DNA from 2 places in the Micrococcus sp. KRD077 genome. Region 1 is predicted to be linked to the other one. Evidence: predicted binding sites of a transcription regulator. Region 1 holds the regulator's gene; the other holds the start of a gene.
What was found. Region 1 encodes LexA, which represses DNA repair genes until DNA is damaged. Its sites were predicted from a motif close to TCGAACANNTGTTCGA; they were not measured.

Region 1 (4,412 bases):
CGAGGCCCACGAGCTGCAGGACCGGGTGACCGGTGCGGTCACCGGGCAGCTGTCCGGGTCGATCGTGCACGGCGCGGCCACCTCGCTGCGCCGCCACACCACCGTGGCCGTGGAGGACCTGATCGAGGCCGGGGCGGCCCTGGACCGCGCGTTCACGGACACTCCGTCCGGTCTGATCGCCGCGGGCCCGGACGAGGTCCAGGAGCAGGCCCTCACCGGCGTCCTCACGGCCGCGCGCCAGTGCCTGTCCGACCTCGGCCAGGACAAGGACAAGGAGGCCGACGCCGACGGCGGACGGCAGATGGCGCGCTCGCGGATCCTCGAGGTCCTCGAGGTGGTGGAGCGCATGCTCGCCGCCCGGCCCGAGGCCGACTTCCCCGAGGTGCTGTGGGCCACCCGCCCCGGCCACTTCGAGCCCGGCGTGGGCTGGCAGCCGGGGGACGAGACCGACCCGCCCCAGCTCTACGTGGCCCCGCTCTCGGTGGCCGGCAAGCTGCGGGAGGGCCTGTTCGGCAAGGCGACGACGGTGCTCACCTCCGCCACGCTCACCGTGGGCTCGGGGGAGCGCCGGTTCGACTCGGTGGCCGGCGACGTGGGCCTGGCCGGCCCGGACGCCCCGAAGTTCGAGGCCCTCGACGTCGGCAGCCCCTTCGACTACCCGCGTCAGGGGGTGCTCTACGTGGCCCGGCACCTGCCCCGGCCCGGCCGGACGGCCTCGCCCGAGTCCCTGGATGAGCTCGAGGCGCTCCTGAGGGCGTCGCGGGGCGGGGCTCTCGGCCTGTTCTCCTCGCGCCGGGCGGCCGAGGACGCCGCCGCCGAGATGCGCCGTCGGCTCGGGCCGAAGACCACGATCCTGTGCCAGGGGGACGCGACCCTCTCCGCCCTCGTGCGCCAGTTCTCCGAGGAGCCGGACACGTCCCTGTTCGGGACCATGAGCCTGTGGCAGGGCGTGGACGTGCCGGGGAACTCGCTGCGGCTCGTGGTGATCGACCGCATCCCGTTCCCGCGGCCGGACGACCCGCTCTCCCAGGCCCGCACCCGGGACGTCGCCCGGCACGGCGGCAACGGGTTCATGCGGATCTCCGCCACGCATGCGGCCGTGCGCATGGCCCAGGGCGCCGGGCGCCTCGTGCGCTCCGTGACGGACCGCGGCGTGGTGGCCGTGCTGGACCCCCGCCTGGCCACCGAGCGGTACGGCGGCTACATCACCAGCGCCCTGCCGGACTTCTGGCGCACCACGGACCGCGACGTCGTCCGCGGGGTGCTGGCACGGCTCGCCTCGGGCGATTGACCTCGCTCGGCCTCGGGCCGTCGGCCCGGCCGGAGGGAGCGGGTCAGAGCGAACGCAGGACCGTGACGACCCGCCCCATCACGGTGGCGTGATCGCCGAGGATGGGCTCGTAGGCCGTGTTCTGGGGGAGGAGCCAGGTGTGCCCGTCGCGGCGGCGGAAGGTCTTCACGGTGGCCTCGTCGTCGAGGAGGGCCGCGACGATGTCGCCATTCTCCGCCGTGTCCTGCCGGCGCACCACCACCCAGTCGCCGTCGCAGATCGCGGCGTCCACCATCGAGTCGCCCGTGACGCGCAGCATGAACAGCTCGCCCTCGCCCGTGAGGCGTCGCGGGATCGCCATGACGTCCTCGACCTGCTGCTCAGCCAGGACCGGGCCGCCCGCCGCGATGCGGCCGACCCAGGGGACCGGCACGCTGTCCGCCTCGTCTGTGCCGGTGTGCCACGCGGGGATCGCGGAGACCCGCGACGACGGCGCAGCGGTGGGGGAGGCGGCCTCGCCCAGCGGGGTGCCGTCCACGTCGAGCAGCACCTCGAGGGCACGCGGGCGTCCGGGGTCGCGCCGGATGTAGCCGTGCCGCTCGAGACGGCCCAGCTGGTGCGTGACGGAGGAGAGCGAGGCCAGGCCCGCGGCGTCGCCGATCTCGCGCATGGAGGGCGGGTAGCCGTGGTCGGCGATCGCGTCCCGGATGGTCTGCACGATCCGCCGCTGGCGGTCGGTGAGCGGCGCGCGCGCCGCCGGCTGATCGTCGGTGGTGCTCATGGCTGCCGTCCGTTCTCCCGGGGTGATGGTGGCCGGACTCGTGTTCCGGCGTCCGGCTGCCGTCCGGACGCTTACCGTGTCCGCCCCCGCTGGTTGCCTGTGTCTTGGCGGTCCCGGGGCGTTCCGGGGCGTCCGTGCATGGCCTCGAGCCTAGAGGAGAGCCACCTCTCCTTCAAAGATATGTTCGATCTCGTCGTGGCATGTCTCGAACACCTGTGCTAGAAAGGCATTCGAACGGATTCGAACACATGTTCGATCACCTGGAGGGCATCCGCCCCGGAGGAGGACACCATGACGCTCACCACCGCCCAGTTCGCCGGCTCGCCCGCGACGGCGCGGCCGCGTCCGGCCACCATCCGTCTGACCCGCCGCGGCCGCCTCGTGCTGCGGGGGATCCCCGTGATCGCCGCGGCCGTGGCCGCCACGCTGGCGGCCGCCTTCTTCCTGGGTGTGCTGCTGTCGCCCGCCGCGGTGTCCGCGGACACCGCGGGGCCCGCCACCCAGTCCGTCACGGTCATGCCCGGGGACAGCCTGTGGACCATCGCCACCACGGTGGCTCCGGAGGCGGACGTCTACGAGGTGATCGCCACGATCGACGAGCTCAACGGGTTCGAGGGCCGGGCCCCCGCGCCGGGCGAGGAGCTGTTCGTCCCGGCCACGCGGTGACGCACGGCGGGCCTCGCCCTCCACGCTTCCTAGACTGGCGGCCATGACCGACCTCAGCTCTCTGCCCCTGCGTGAGAACCTCCGCGGCCTGAGCCCCTACGGCGCCCCCCAGCTGGACGTGCCGTACATGCTCAACACCAACGAGAACACGCATCCGGTGCCGGAGGAGGTCGCCACCGCCATCGCCGAGCGGGTCGCGGCCGTCGCCGGGGGGCTGAACCGCTACCCGGACCGCGAGTTCACGGGGCTGCGACGTGCGCTCGCCGGCTACCTCGGCCACGGCCTCACGGCGGACCACGTGTGGGCCGGCAACGGCTCCAACGAGATCCTGCAGCAGATCCTCCAGGCCTTCGGCGGCCCCGGGCGGACACTGCTGAGCTTCCTGCCCTCGTACTCCATGTACCCGCTGCTGGCCGGCGGCACGGACACCGTGTTCGTGGACGGCGGCCGTGCCGAAGACCACACCCTCAGCGCCGAGCACGCGGCGGCCATGGTGCGGGAGCACCGTCCGCACGTCGTCTTCCTGGCCTCGCCCAACAACCCGACGGGCACCGCCCTGGACCTGGCGACCATCGAGGCCGTGTACGCCGCGCAGGCGCAGAACGAGGCCGCCGGCGGGCCCGGCGCCATGGTCGTCGTGGACGAGGCCTACGCGGAGTTCGCCCTCGCCGGCACCCGCTCCGCCCTCACCCTCCTGCCCGGCCGTGAGCGGCTGATCGTCACGCGCACCATGTCCAAGGCGTTCGCCCTGGCCGGCGCGCGCCTGGGCTACCTGGCCGCGGACCCCGCCGTCGCCGACGCCCTGCGCCTGGTGCGCCTGCCGTACCACCTCTCCGCGGTCACGCAGGCCACGGCGGAGGCCGCCCTCGATCACGTGGACGCGCTGCTGCGCACCGTGGAGGACATCAAGGCCCAGCGCGACCGCATCGTCTCCACCCTGCGCGGCCTGGGACTGAGGCCCTCGGTGTCCGACTCGAACTTCGTCTTCTTCGGTCACCTCGAGGACGCGTCCGACGTGTGGCGCCGCCTGCTCGACCGCGGCGTCCTCGTGCGGGACGTCGGCATCCCGCACCACCTGCGCGTCACCGCCGGCACCGAGGCGGAGACGACGGCGTTCCTCACCGCTCTCGCGGAGGTCCTCGGCGAGACCGGGGACCGGTCCTGAGGCGTCACCGGAGTCTCGGCGTCCGCCCGGCTCCCTAGGATAGGGACAGCGCGCGCGGCGCCCCGGCCCGCCGGCACCGGCCGCGCGCACCCGCATCCCCCCGCACCCGTCCCGGACCGGTGCGGACCCAGCCCGAGGAGGACCCGTGGCAGCCGAGTTGATCTCCGGACGCCGTGCGCGCATGACGCGCACCACGAGCGAGTCGGACGTGTACGTCGAGATGGATCTGGACGGCACCGGCCGCGCTGAAATCTCCACCACCGTGCCGTTCTACGACCACATGCTCACCGCGCTGTCCCGGCACTCCCAGATCGACCTGACGGTCCGTGCCACCGGGGACACGCACATCGACGTGCACCACACGGTCGAGGACGTCGCCATCACCCTGGGCGAGGTGCTCAAGACCGCGCTCGGGGACAAGTCCGGCATCCGCCGCTTCGGCGAGGCGTCCGTGCCGCTGGACGAGGCGCTGGCGCGCGCCGTCGTCGACGTCTCCGGCCGGCCGTACCTCGTGCACGAGGGCGAGCCCG
Region 2 (4,412 bases), on a different contig from region 1:
TTCTTCTGAAGGATGTGCCCTGCCGTGACCGAGACCCAGCAGTCCCACCTCGTCGAGGCGATCAACTGGAACCGCATTCAGGACGAGAAGGATGTGGAGGTGTGGAACCGCCTCGTCAACAACTTCTGGCTGCCGGAGAAGGTGCCGCTGTCCAACGACGTCCAGTCCTGGTCCCACCTCACGGATGAGGAGCGACTGCTCTCCATGCGCGTGTTCACGGGCCTGACGCTGCTGGACACGATCCAGGGCACCGTGGGCGCCGTCTCCCTCATCCCGGACGCCATGACCCCGCACGAGGAGGCCGTCCTCACGAACATCGCGTTCATGGAGTCGGTGCACGCGAAGTCGTACTCCTCGATCTTCTCCACGCTGGCCTCCACCCCGGAGATCGACGAGGCGTTCCGCTGGTCCCGTGAGAACCGGAACCTGCAGGCCAAGGCCGGCCTGATCGTGGAGCGCTATGACGGCCAGGACCCGTACAAGAAGAAGATCGCCTCCACCCTGCTCGAGTCTTTCCTCTTCTACTCGGGCTTCTACTGGCCCATGTACCTCTCCGCGCACGCCCGCCTCACCAACACCGCCGACCTGATCCGCCTGATCATCCGCGACGAGGCCGTGCACGGGTACTACATCGGCTACAAGTACCAGCGGAGCATCGAGACCCTGCCTGAGGAGAAGCGGGAGGAGCTCAAGGCGTTCACCTTCGAGCTGCTGTTCGAGCTGTACGAGAACGAGGTCGAGTACACCCATGACCTCTACGACGCCGTCGGCCTGGCCGAGGACGTGAAGAAGTTCCTGCACTACAACGCGAACAAGGCGCTGATGAACCTGGGCTACGAGCCCATGTTCCCGGCCGAGACCACGAACGTGAACCCCGCGATCCTCTCCGCGCTCTCCCCGAACTCGGACGAGAACCACGACTTCTTCTCCGGATCCGGCTCCTCCTACGTGATCGGCAAGGCCGAGAACACCGAGGACGAGGACTGGGACTTCTGACCTCGCCCGCCTGAGCCCCGTCCCGACGACGGCCGGTCGCCTCCCCGCGGAGGCGCCCGGCCGTCGTCGTCTCGCGGGGGCATCACACGTCGACACCCGGGCCCGCAGTATGACGCTGCGCGTCACCGCCCTGCCCGATGGAGCGCACACGCTGCGATACGCTTGGGCCCAGCTTCAGGAGAAGCGGCTGTGGACCCCGCCTCGGCGGGTCCACGTGGTCCCACGACGAGCCGCTCGCCAACCCCATGTTCACGGGTGGCAACGGACCGAGAAGCGGCCTGCCTCCGCTGCGTGCAGACCCCTCGAGGGGAGCCCGCGGTGACTGGGGGACGGGCAAGAGCAGCGTTCGAAAGGATCCCGGCCTCCGGCTCGGGGCGTCTCTCGCCCCCCGCCCGCCGTGCTGTGCCCCGCGGGGAATCACCCACCGCACGGGGCGGGTTGTCTCGGTTGGCGGCGGTGGGGACCCGGCCGGCCGCCGCGGCGGCGAGCTCGGCGACGCTGGCCCACGGGCTGCCGCCTGCCGCTCCCCCGGTGGTGCGGGCGTGGGCGGCGGAGACGAGCTCGCACAGGGAGCGGTAGCCGGAGCCATGACAGCCTCCTCGGGCGAGCACGACCACGCGGCCGGCGTTCTCGTCCTCGCTCCACCGGACGGCCAGGTCCACGCCCACGATCGGGGTGATGCCGTGGCGCAGGCAGGCGCCCACGTGCTTGGCCATGCCGTAGAGCCCGTCCCGGTCGGTGCAGGCCAGCAGGTCCATGTCCGCGGCCGCGGCGGCGGCCACGAGGTCCTCGGGCCAGCTGACCCCATAGTGGGCGCTGAACGCGGAGGCGACGTGCAGGTGGGCGAAGGGTGCGGCGGTGCGTCCGGCCGCGGCGGCCTGGCTCATGCCGACCGCCTCAGGTCCTGAGCGTGCTCGTGGACGCGCACGAGCCGCCACCGGCCGGAGTCCAGGTGGTGGGCGACGTCGAGGGTCTGCAGGGGCGCGGCGCCGGCCCGGGCCAGGCGGACCTGCAGCCGCCACATCTCGTGGTCGACGAGACCGGCGCCGCGGCCCTTCTTCGCGCGGACCTCCTCCGCCCACCAGCGGCGCCGCTCGAACCAGCGCACGGGGCGCTCTGCGAGGACGTAGTCCCGCCCGTTCCAGCGCAGCCCCTGCGGGGTACCGTCTGCCCCGCACTCCACCGCCACCGACTGTGTGAGGACTCCCATTCTGCTTCTCTCCCTGTGCACTGCTGACCGGACCGACGACGGGGTGCCGTCGGGCGATGGGAGCGCGGCCCGTCCGGCGGACCGGACGCGGGGAAGAAGTGGGAAGGTGGGGCCGCACCCCCGATCGTACTCGAACACGTGTTCGAATGCGATGTGTGCGAAGGTAGGGCGCCCGCCGGACACGTTAAGGACGCATCGCCCCCGGGATGGGAGGGACCGAGTCCTGGCCGCGGACCTCGACCCGACCCTGGGGCGCACATGCACGAGAAAATCGTCTCTTGGGCCGGAAGAAGTGCGCCGGCACGGTCCTGTGGACAATGCGAGCAGGACCACAATCCGCCTGCGTATACTCCGAACCAACCGGGCCTCGCCTGCCACGGGCACCGCGCTGCGGGATCAGCGCGGGAGGCGCGGACACACGACGGACGTCCAGTTGGAGGGGAAATGTCTCTCACCGCACCCGGGCGCGCCCTGCGCCGCCACCGATTCGCCCAGGCCGGCACGCTCAGCGTGGCCTTGGCGCTCGCACTGACCGCCTGTGGCGGGCAGTCCGAGCCCGCCGAGTCGTCGACGACGTCACCCTCGTCCGCCAAGCCCGCCGTCGAGACGTCCGCGCCCGCGAGCACGAGCGAGACCGCGGGCGTCAGCTCATCCCCCGCGGCCAAGACGAGCGGGTCCGGCGAATACGTGCCTGCGTCTGCCGACGGTCCCGCTCAGAACGTACCCAAGCCGAAGATGCCCGCCGCCATGAAGGAAGAGACCAAGGAGGGCGCCGAGGCGGCGATTCGCTATTTCTGGGAGGCGACTTATTTCCTGCAGCAGACGGGTGAGCCCCAACCTCTGCAAGAGGTATCAGGCAAGACTTGCAAATTTTGCGAGCAGTACAAGCAGTCAATGACAGGTCTATATGAGAACGACGGATGGATGTCTGGCGACGGCCCAAGCATCACCTCCATGGCGACCCAGCCATCTACAGACGGATATATAGCAACACTTCTCATCGATCTGAGCCCTGAGACTGCCCGTGACTCCAAGGGAAAAATTCTTCCCGGCGGAGAGGTTTCAGCCTCACCTGAAAGTCCGTGGATTGCAGAACTTTCCTACTCAAGTGACCTTGGACATTGGGTCGTAGACAGCATGACGCTCGAGTCTCCAGCCGGATGACCAGCATGAAACCTAGGCTTTTCCTGTGCGGTTTCGCTCTTACCTCCCTGCTCCTTACTGCACAGCCCGCCGCCTCCGAAGAACCCGTAGTCAAATGTGGCACCCAGGGAAATTCCTATGGAATAGGCGACAACGCCGTGAAGTCTGAAGTAAATTGCACCGATCCGTCGGAGATTTCTTCACCTGGAACAGACGGTGCAAACTCGTCGGCTCCCGTGGCATCCCACCTAGAGCACAAGACGGTCAGTGCGTGCATCCCAGGGCAGCTCGGCAACTCGGATTTCGAGAGCTGCCGAGAGCAGGAGGACAACTTCTGCCCCGAGGGTTCATGGATCCGGGCGCAGACCATAGACACCCGTCAACCTGATGCGAATCCCGTCTATGGCGCCCCCAAATGTTGGACGGCCAAGGCCTCCAGCAACGGCGCCCCGCCCGTCTCCATCGACGAGGTCCGCACGCTCCTCGTGCTGGAGCCTGAGATCCGGTCGGACAATGGCGGACGCGGGATCCGCAATGCGGAGACGAACTTCTACGCAGACGCCGAGACGCGCACGCTCGTCACCACCCTCAACGGGGTCGAGGTCGAACTCCGCGCCACGCCGGTGAGCTTCCACTGGGATTACGGGGACGGGTCCCCCACCAAGACCACCTCGGTCGCAGGCCAGAGCCAGCCGGAGTTCAACGTCCCCACCCCCACGAGCCACGTGTACGAGGACACCGGGCAGTACACGGTCCGCCTCACCACCGTGTACATCGGCGAATACCGGGAGGCCGGGGGCGAGTGGGTGCTCATCCCGGGCACCATCAGCCTCGACTCGGCCCCTGTCACCGCGAATATCTGGCGCACCATCACCCGCAATGTCGCCGATGACTGCAGCGTCGACTCCTCAGCCTGGGGCTGCACCGGCCCCATCGAATCCGCTCCGGCCGGCTGAGCACAGACCGCGGGGCGGCCGACGGTCTCCCGTCCACCGCCCCGCGGCCCCCTCGTCGGCCGGGTGTGTCAGACCCGGCGCACCCGCCCCCGGGCCATGAGCACGAG

Region 2: the regulator LexA is predicted to act here: its motif matches at 2,337-2,352, upstream of J1M39_RS09865 (DUF6504 family protein).

Annotation. Positions count from the first base shown of each region.
Region 1 covers NZ_JABFAZ010000002.1:60,450-64,861, forward strand. The annotation lists gene J1M39_RS00280 (ATP-dependent DNA helicase) at 1-1,291, shown strand, start outside; gene lexA (transcriptional repressor LexA) at 1,335-2,051, opposite strand; gene J1M39_RS00290 (peptidoglycan-binding protein LysM) at 2,343-2,717, shown strand; gene J1M39_RS00295 (histidinol-phosphate transaminase) at 2,761-3,882, shown strand; gene hisB (imidazoleglycerol-phosphate dehydratase HisB) at 4,064-4,412, shown strand, end outside.
Region 2 covers NZ_JABFAZ010000040.1:36,501-40,912, forward strand. The annotation lists gene nrdF (class 1b ribonucleoside-diphosphate reductase subunit beta) at 13-996, shown strand; partial or broken gene J1M39_RS09860 (PHP domain-containing protein) at 1,428-1,883, opposite strand; gene J1M39_RS09865 (DUF6504 family protein) at 1,880-2,206, opposite strand; gene J1M39_RS09870 (DUF6318 family protein) at 2,651-3,370, shown strand; gene J1M39_RS12345 (PKD domain-containing protein) at 3,586-4,305, shown strand; gene J1M39_RS12350 (hypothetical protein) at 4,220-4,412, opposite strand, start outside.